DNA from 2 places in the Paenibacillus sp. YAE3 genome. Region 1 is predicted to be linked to the other one. Evidence: a T-box and tRNA genes for the amino acid it is inferred to sense, from the RefSeq annotation. Region 1 holds a T-box; the other holds one or more tRNA genes.
The links. A T-box is a leader RNA that pairs with one kind of tRNA and senses whether it is charged. The one in region 1 lies ahead of AC27KL_RS12940 (valine--tRNA ligase), so its partner is inferred to be a tRNA-Val.
Positions count from the first base shown of each region.

Region 2: it encodes a tRNA-Val, which carries the amino acid that the T-box ahead of AC27KL_RS12940 (valine--tRNA ligase) is inferred to sense. The anticodon was not compared.

Region 1 is NZ_BAAIYF010000006.1:31,142-35,341, forward strand. Features, by position in the region: gene AC27KL_RS12940 (valine--tRNA ligase) at 1-2,027, opposite strand, end outside; T-box leader at 2,110-2,407, opposite strand; gene AC27KL_RS12945 (LysM peptidoglycan-binding domain-containing protein) at 2,600-3,922, opposite strand; gene AC27KL_RS12950 (RluA family pseudouridine synthase) at 4,059-4,200, opposite strand, start outside.
Region 2 is NZ_BAAIYF010000008.1:119,362-123,561, reverse strand. Features, by position in the region: gene AC27KL_RS16770 (bifunctional metallophosphatase/5'-nucleotidase) at 1-973, shown strand, start outside; gene AC27KL_RS16765 (DUF1259 domain-containing protein) at 1,413-2,036, opposite strand; tRNA gene AC27KL_RS16760 (tRNA-Val) at 2,252-2,324, opposite strand; gene AC27KL_RS16755 (hypothetical protein) at 2,552-2,728, shown strand; gene AC27KL_RS16750 (GNAT family N-acetyltransferase) at 3,020-3,466, shown strand; gene AC27KL_RS16745 (DUF3892 domain-containing protein) at 3,549-3,788, shown strand; gene AC27KL_RS16740 (MBL fold metallo-hydrolase) at 3,862-4,200, opposite strand, start outside.

The DNA.
Region 1 (4,200 bases):
GTCTTTTTCGCCGCTTCGTCCTCCCCATACAACGACAGCTTGGAAAATTCGATAAACCAGTCGCAGAGGTCATCCCAGATGAAGTTATACAGCAAGCGGCCGGTTTCGCCAAATTCATAGGCATCTATTAGACGCGTGATGTCCCGGGAAGTTTCGTTCAGACGGTGCAAAATCCAGCGGTCGGCCGTGCTCAGGTTGCCGCTGATGTCGATGTCGCCGTACGTGAAGCCTTCAAGGTTCATAAGCGCGAAACGCGAAGCGTTCCAGATCTTGTTGGCAAAGTTCCGGGCCTGCTCGACGCGTTCCCAGCGGAAGCGCAAATCCTGTCCCGGCGTGCTGCCCGTCGAAATCATGTAGCGCATGGCGTCCGCACCGTACTTCTCGATGACATCCAGCGGGTCGACGCCGTTGCCGAGCGATTTGGACATCTTTTTGCCTTCCGGATCGCGCACCAGTCCGTGCATCAGCACGTCTTTGAACGGAATTTCGCCGGTGAATTCAAGCGCGGTAAAGATCATCCGGGCTACCCAGAAATAAATGATGTCGTAACCGGTCACCAATACGTCCGTCGGATAGTAGCGTTTCAAATCGTCGGTTTGGTCCGGCCAGCCCAGCGTCGAAAACGGCCACAGCCCGGAGCTGAACCAGGTATCAAGCACGTCTTCGTCCTGATGGAGGTTTGCGGAACCGCACTTGGAGCATGCAGCGACCTCTTCATAGGCCACGTGAACTTCGCCGCAGTCGTCGCAGTACCAAGCCGGAATGCGGTGGCCCCACCAGAGCTGGCGGGAAATGCACCAGTCGCGAACGTTTTCGATCCAGTTCAAAAAGGTTTTTTCGAAACGTTCGGGCACGAAGTTAACACCTTTGCCCGATTTCTGGGCTTCGATGGCCGCTTCGGCCAGCGGCTGCATTTTGACGAACCATTGCGTGGACAAATACGGCTCTACGACGGCGCCGGTGCGCTCGCTGTGCCCGACTTGATGGACATGGTCTTCGATCCGGATCAGAACGCCCTGCTCCTTCAAGTCCTGAACGATTTGCTTGCGGCATTCGCTGCGGTCAAGCCCTTCGTATTTGCCGGCCTGGTCGTTCATCGTGCCCTTCTCGTCCATCACCGTAATTTGCGGCAGGTTATGGCGCAGGCCGACCTCGAAGTCGTTCGGGTCGTGGGCAGGCGTAATTTTAACGGCCCCGCTGCCGAATTCCTTGTCGACGTACTCGTCGGCGATGACCGGGATTTCGCGGCCCACGATCGGCAGCAAGAGCATTTTGCCGATCATGTCCTTGTAACGTTCGTCTTTCGGATGAACCGCGACGGCGGTGTCGCCCAGCATCGTTTCCGGACGCGTCGTCGCGACCGTGATATGCCCGCTGCCGTCTTTCAGCGGATAGGCAAGATGATAGAGATGTCCTTGAACCTCTTTATATTCGACTTCAATGTCCGACAGCGCCGTACGGGCGGCCGGATCCCAGTTGATGATGCGTTTGCCGCGGTAAATGAGCCCTTTTTCATGCAGCTTGACGAAAACTTCGCGCACCGCTTTGGACAATCCCTCGTCCAGCGTGAACCGCTCCCTGGAGTAATCGAGGGAAAAGCCCATTTTCGCCCATTGCTCGTGAATAGTTTCGGCGTATTTTTCCTTCCATTCCCATACCTTTTCCAGGAACTTCTCCCGGCCTAGGTCATAACGGGTAACGCCTTCCTCGCGCAGCTTCTGCTCCACCTTCGTCTGGGTGGCGATGCCGGCATGGTCCGAGCCCGGAAGCCACAGCGCGTCATATCCCTGCATCCGCTTGGTGCGGATCAAAATGTCCTGCAGCGTAAAATCAAGCGCATGCCCGATATGCAGCATGCCCGTGACGTTCGGCGGCGGAATCACGATCGTGTAAGGCTTTGCGTCTTTGCGCTGTCCCGCCTTAAAGAATTCGCCGTCGATCCAATATTTGTACCATTTTTGCTCGGCAGCCTTCGGATCGTAAGTCGTCGGCATTTCCGTCGTTAATTTGTTGTCCTGCTCTGTCATTTTCTAACTCCTCCATCACAAGATCAGCTTTCTTCGGGATTTTGGCAATCCTTAGCAAGAAAAACAAAAAAGCCTTCCGTCCTCAAAGGACGAAAGGCTGTTCTTTCGCGGTACCACCTTTGTTTCGCGCCATGGGCAACCTTCTACGCCAGATCTCTCCGTCGGCCGTCCTCCGGGACGGATGCCTTCATGCACGCGACACTTCATGCAGATAACGGCTGCGGCCGGCCGTGCCCTAACCCGGCGCAAAAAGCGGACGGGATCAAGCAGGCAACTCCCGGGCGACTTCGGTTGAAACAGCATCCTGCGGAATCTCTCAGCGCAGCAATTCCACTCTCTGAAGGGCATGTCATCCTACTATTCCCGATCATCGTTCTTGAACAAAATATATACTCATCATAACTTGGTTGCGGGTTTTAGTCAACATAACCGGCGTCGTTGCCTAAAGTCATTCGGCGTTATAACGTTTATTATTAGCATATGTACGTTTCTTAAACCGGTTCCTTTGGCGAAGGCACAAAAAAAAGAACCGCCCGGCGCTTATTCGGGCACCGGGCGTCGTCAACGCGAATTTATGGAATGTAGAGAATCTGTCCTTCCTCGACGGTCTGCTCGGACAGGCGGTTATACAGCAAAATTTCGCGGGCGGTGAGCTGATAGCGATTTGCGATCGTCTCCAGGGTTTCTTCCCGCTGCACGATGCAAAGGCGCACCTTGCGGAATTGGTTTTTCTCCGTGCTGCTCCCGAGGAAGAGGTTCTGCCACTGAATATCATCGCTCGCGGACGACTCGCGTTCCGCCTCCTCCGCTTTCGGCTCTTCCGGGGCAGCCTGCTGCTCCTGCTGATTCTGGGAGCGGCTGGAGGATAGCAAAGAAGAAAATCCGATCGCTTCTTTTTCGCCGGACTCCGCTTCCTTCTTGCTGCCGAGCGCGACCCGCATTTCCCGCTCATCCGGCGCTTCTTCCTGCGGAACCGACTCGCTTTGGAAAGCGCTGAACGGGAAGGCAGGCTCAAACGGCTGATCCTGACCCACGGAAGTCAGGTAGAGATCCTTTTCCGTATCCTCATCCGCTTGGATCGCCGTTTTTTCGGGATGCAGCAGTTCCGACTCGTCTTCATGCTCGAAATGCCAAACGTTCGGCTGGTTTTTGCCCTTTCCGCCGCGCTCCCCGGATTCCTTGTCCGTATGTAACGCGGCAAGCGCAGGTTCTTCTTCCGTCTGCGCCACCTCTTCGGAAGGACGCTTGACGGCTGCCGGTTCGTTTTCAGCCGCCTCCGCTTCGGCATCGCCGGGGCTTCCCGCAGCCTTCGGAGCGGCAGCGAATCCTTCCGTCGCAAATGCCTCCGCATCCTGTTCGTCCGCGGCTGCTTCATCGTGCGGTTCCCTGGCCTTCGCTTCATCGGCATCAAGCTCCCCTTCCTCCAAAAAAGCGGCAAGCACCGGATCCTCCGCGGGATCCTCGGACGCATGTACAACGGTAAATTCATCGGCATTCCATGAAGATTCCGGTTCGCTCGCCGCCGTCTCGATCCCGCGAAGCGAAAGGACGCCGGTAATGTTCATGCTTCGTTTGGACAAAAGATCCACGTCGAAGTTTTCGATTTCGACCGATATTTCGTCCAGCGAAGTGACGCGGTTTGCAGGGACCGTAATCTCCACGGGAATGAAATGCTCAAGCCGCTGCGTCCCGTCTTCCTCCCCGTCCCCCCGGTACAAGCCCGTAAGCAGCAGGTGGCCGCGCAGCGCGACCTGCTCATCCTGGCTGATGACCTGGATATTGGGCAGGAGCTCCACTTCTTCCAGCTCGGCGATGCCCGGCAATTCTTCCGTCAAATGAATCCGTTCATAAATATCAAAACGCAAACCGTAGGACTGGTCAAACACTAGAATCATGTCCTCCTTTCGGCATATTTCTAACCGTGAGCCTGCTCACGGCATGAGCCCCAAAAATCGTTACTCATTTTATCTATATGCTCCAAACAGGAGGGCATTCCATTTTTGCGCGCGTCCGGCGGTTTGCGCCGACATTTTATATTGTGGGGCCAAGCAGCTTTTGCTCGAGCTGCCGGATATCGCTTGGCCAAGGATCGGCGATTTCGATGCGCTCGCCCGTAAACGGATGCGAAAAGTCAAGCCGTTCCCCGTGAAGCGCCTGCCGTCCGATGAGCGCG
Region 2 (4,200 bases), on a different contig from region 1:
AGACCCGGTCGAAATCGCCAAGAAGCTGGTTCCGGAAATGAAGGCCCAAGCGGATCATGTGGTCGTCGTATCGCATATCGGCGTTGAAAAAGACAGAGAAATCGCGAAAAACGTGTCGGGCATCGACCTGATCATCGGCGGGCATTCCCATACGCCGCTCCGTACGCCCGAAAAGGTAAACGGCACCTACATCGTGCAGGACTGGGAATACGGAAAATCGCTGGGACGCGTGGACTTATACTATTATAATAAAGATTTGGTCGGATTCAGCGGCGGATTGGTCGAATACGACGAAAGCGTCAAAGCCGATCCCGAAATCGAGAAGCTGGTTCAGGAGGTCGTGAAAAAGGTTGACGATGCGATGAACGTGGTCATCGGGAAAACCGAAGTCGATCTTCACGGCGAAAGAACCGAGGTGCGCGCGGTCGAGACGAATTTGGGCAACTTCATCGCCGACGCGATCATTGAGAAGACCAAAACGATCAAAGGGCACGAAGCCGACGTGGCTTTGGTCAACGGCGGCGGCATCCGCGCCAGCAAAAAAGCCGGGGACTTGACGAAAAAGGACCTGTATTCGATCCTTCCGTTCCCGAACACGTTGACGGTGGTCAAAGCGACGGGGGCCGACATCAAAGCGGCGCTTGAGGTATCGGTCAAAGGCGTGGAGAAAAAAGACGATCTTCCGGGCTCCTTCCTGCAGGTCGGCGGATTGTCCTACGTCTACGACGTGACGAAGCCGGTAGGGGAGCGCGTCCTGGAAGTGAAAATTGGAGGCCAGCCGCTTGACCCGAACAAAACGTACACCGTGGCGACAAACGACTTCATTACGTCGGGCGGGGACGGATATTCGATGCTGAAAAAAGATGAAGTGCTGAACACCGGATATACGTTCTATGATGTCGTGGAAGAATATTTGGAGAAGGTCAAAGTGATCAGTCCGAAAACGGAAAACCGCATCGTCGAGAAAAAATAGAAGGATTCAAGCGAAGGGGCCGGCCAGATTGCCGGTCCTTTTGGTTTTGCCGACCTCGAAGACGGAACACATTTATGCGGTTGAAAATAGGATTTTACATAAAGCATACACAATGAGAAATACACCCGCAATTAACGTTAATATTCCATGCAAACGCGTAAACCATAACCGTTTATCGGTTGCGTAGGGATCGCCGAATCCGCCGAACCATCTCGTATCCGGTCTTTTGATCGTAAACATGCCGCATGTGATCATGATAACCCCCCACAATATCCAAGACATACGAATCACTCCTTTGCATATAAAACGCAAGAAGGAACAAATAGTTATACCAAAAAACAGAGGAAAGGAAAAAGAAGTGCTTGCCAGAAGCACTTCCTTCAATGGTGCATTTTAAGATTTTGCTTAGTGAACCGATAATCCATACCTTCATTTGGTATCATGAAAACCGCTTTTTGGATCTTAAAGCTCTGTTCATCACACGAGGTTTTTTCGTGACCAGACTTCGATTGGCGACGCGTGGTCTTTGAGTGGTTCTTGTTCTGCTTTGAACGCCGGACCGTTTAGGTCTGTTTGTGCCATAGATTCTGCCGCTGGATAAGCTTCCTTGGCTTGATCCATTAGAGCGATGTTCGCCACTGGATCTGCTTGGCCGTATCGTTCTGGTGGTCAGCACCCGAAACGCTTCGGCCGATTTCTGGGCGAAGACAAGCGGCGGCTCAATGGACTTGAAATGGATGAACATGAGTACGGGGTTCGTTAACAGCCAGTGATTGTGTATCGCTGTGACTTCAATTCCGCGCTGGCGGAGTGCGGAGACGAACGGATTAATTTCTTCCTGCAAAATAACGGTTTCACCCAAATTGAGCGCATTTCCGCGGCTGTCCAGGTCTTCAAACGAGAAAAAAGCAGCGATGGCCAGAACCGATTTTGTTCTTCTCCCTTGAATCAACGGTTGAAGGTTGCTGCGAACTCTTGTTACGGTACAAACGCCATTTGCGACTTCCGCCGTCCCGCCTAAAATGCTTGCGAACCTTGAGCACAGCGAATTTTGAATGGACATACAAATATACCTCCTTTTCAAAGATGGTATATTATATGAAATTTTAATAGTTTCGCTCGTTATAAAAATACTATGTATCAATATTTCCGCAAAAAAATAAGAGTTGCTAGTTTTATATGGAAGGGGCTCATTCCGCTCCCCAATGCAGGTTTTACAGTGGGCATATTCCTGAGGACAAAATAAAAGAAGCCTTGGTATACCAAGGCTTCTGGAGATGATCTGCAGTGGGCTCGAACCACTGACCCCCACCCTGTCAAGATGGTGCTCTCCCAGCTGAGCTAGCAGATCGTATCGAAGAACAATTTATATATTACCAGGGAAGAAGAGGAGTGTCAACAACTTTTTTTCAAAACATGCATCGCGAAATAAAATTTTCATATGATTGAAATCCATGAATAGATCATGGCAAAACCCGGGAAAACTGATGACAAAGCCCGTGGTCCAGCGATGGGCGTTTCGAAACGGGCAAAAAGGTTAAATAACTCAGTAAAAACCGGCTAAAGGAGTGGCCTCTCATGCCAAAAACATGGCGGTACAAAATTTTGGGCTGCTGTCTGATCGTGCTGCTGTCGGGCTGTTCGGCGTTTCAGTCCAGCGCGGATCGCGGCGATGACTCTCCGGTCATGATAGATATCTACGACCCTTCGGTTCCGGAAGACGTGTATTCCAAGGGAGAAATAACGCCCCCGTAGTCATGCGGCAGCAGGCAAAAGAGGCAGCGGCCGCTGCCTCTTTTTTATTCTTCATCCCATTTGCGGGAATAGCCCTTTTTTGTCACATAAATAAAAGAATAGATCAGCACGGCCGACATGACTGCGCAAAGAAAGATCGTAAATCCCATTCCCATATGGCCCATCCGGCTCCTCTCCGCGATATACCTCCACTATACATGAAATTCATTTTTTTGTATAATAATCGAACCGTGTTTTTGGCAATGGAAGCGGTAAAACGGACACAACGAAAGACGAAAGAGAGGTTTCATCATGGCTGCCGAAATCATCACTGTAACGACGCCGGAACTGCTGCAGCAGGGACTGGACATCCGGAAAAAGGTATTCGTCGAAGAACAAAACGTTCCCCTGGACCTTGAAGTCGACGAGTTCGATACGATCAGCGACAACGTGCACCATCTGTTGGTGCAGGATGAAAACGGGGACTACGTCGCCACGGGGCGTTTGATTTACTACAACAACGAAACGGCTAAAATGCAGCGGATCGCCGTGCTTAAGGAGCATCGTCAAGGAGGCTATGGCCGCATTCTGCTGATGGCGCTCGAAAACCGCGCGCGCGAGCTGGGGCTTGCCTATGCCCTTTTGGACGCGCAATGCCAAGCCGAAGGTTTTTACGCCAAGCTCGGTTACGAGACGATTTCCAAAGAGCCCTTCGACGATGCCGGCATTCCCCATGTCCGCATGAAAAAAACGCTGTAAGGCGAATAAAGGCTTCATTGCCGGGAGATGCTAAACCATGCCCGCATTTTGGGGCATCTCACGCGTAAAGGAGCGGATCACCATGGGAAATCCAGGCCGTGAAACGTTTATCGCCGTGCAAAAAAACGGCGACGGCGATTTGACTGCTTTCAAAACTTCGACCGGACGCGTCTTGAAATACGATGAGGCGCTGCAGGAAGTCAAAGCCGGAGCGATTGCCGGCGTCAACGTGTTTAAAGGAAGAGACGGGGAAATGTATATTCGCGGCGACGCGGATGGCGATCCATCGAACAATTTGGATAATTTACCCCGTTTTGAATAAGACGGCAAGCTAAAAAAAGCCGGTGCAAGCATGGTATATGCTTGTACCGGCTTTTTGCCGTGCAGGGGACGGATTAAACCGGGTATATGCGCCCCTGTTCGATAAACGCCATGCCCCCGGTTTTGCCGATGAAGTCGTCTTTGTTGTCCGCGTAATGCATCAGATAGGTCATGCTGCGGATTTGCTCAGGCAGCCTCATCAGTTCGTCAAGCGTCGTGTGAACTTCGCCCGGGCCTTCTAGCTGGCAGTCGTGCATAATCATGCGGCAGCCGCGCCGCTCGACAAGCTGCTGCAGCAGTCCGGGATCATAGACCATATCCGCGCTGTAAAACAGCCGTTCGTTGATAAACAGGGAATAGCTGTTTTTGCCGGGGATATGTTTGGTCGGAATCAGTTCGATCCGGATATGCTC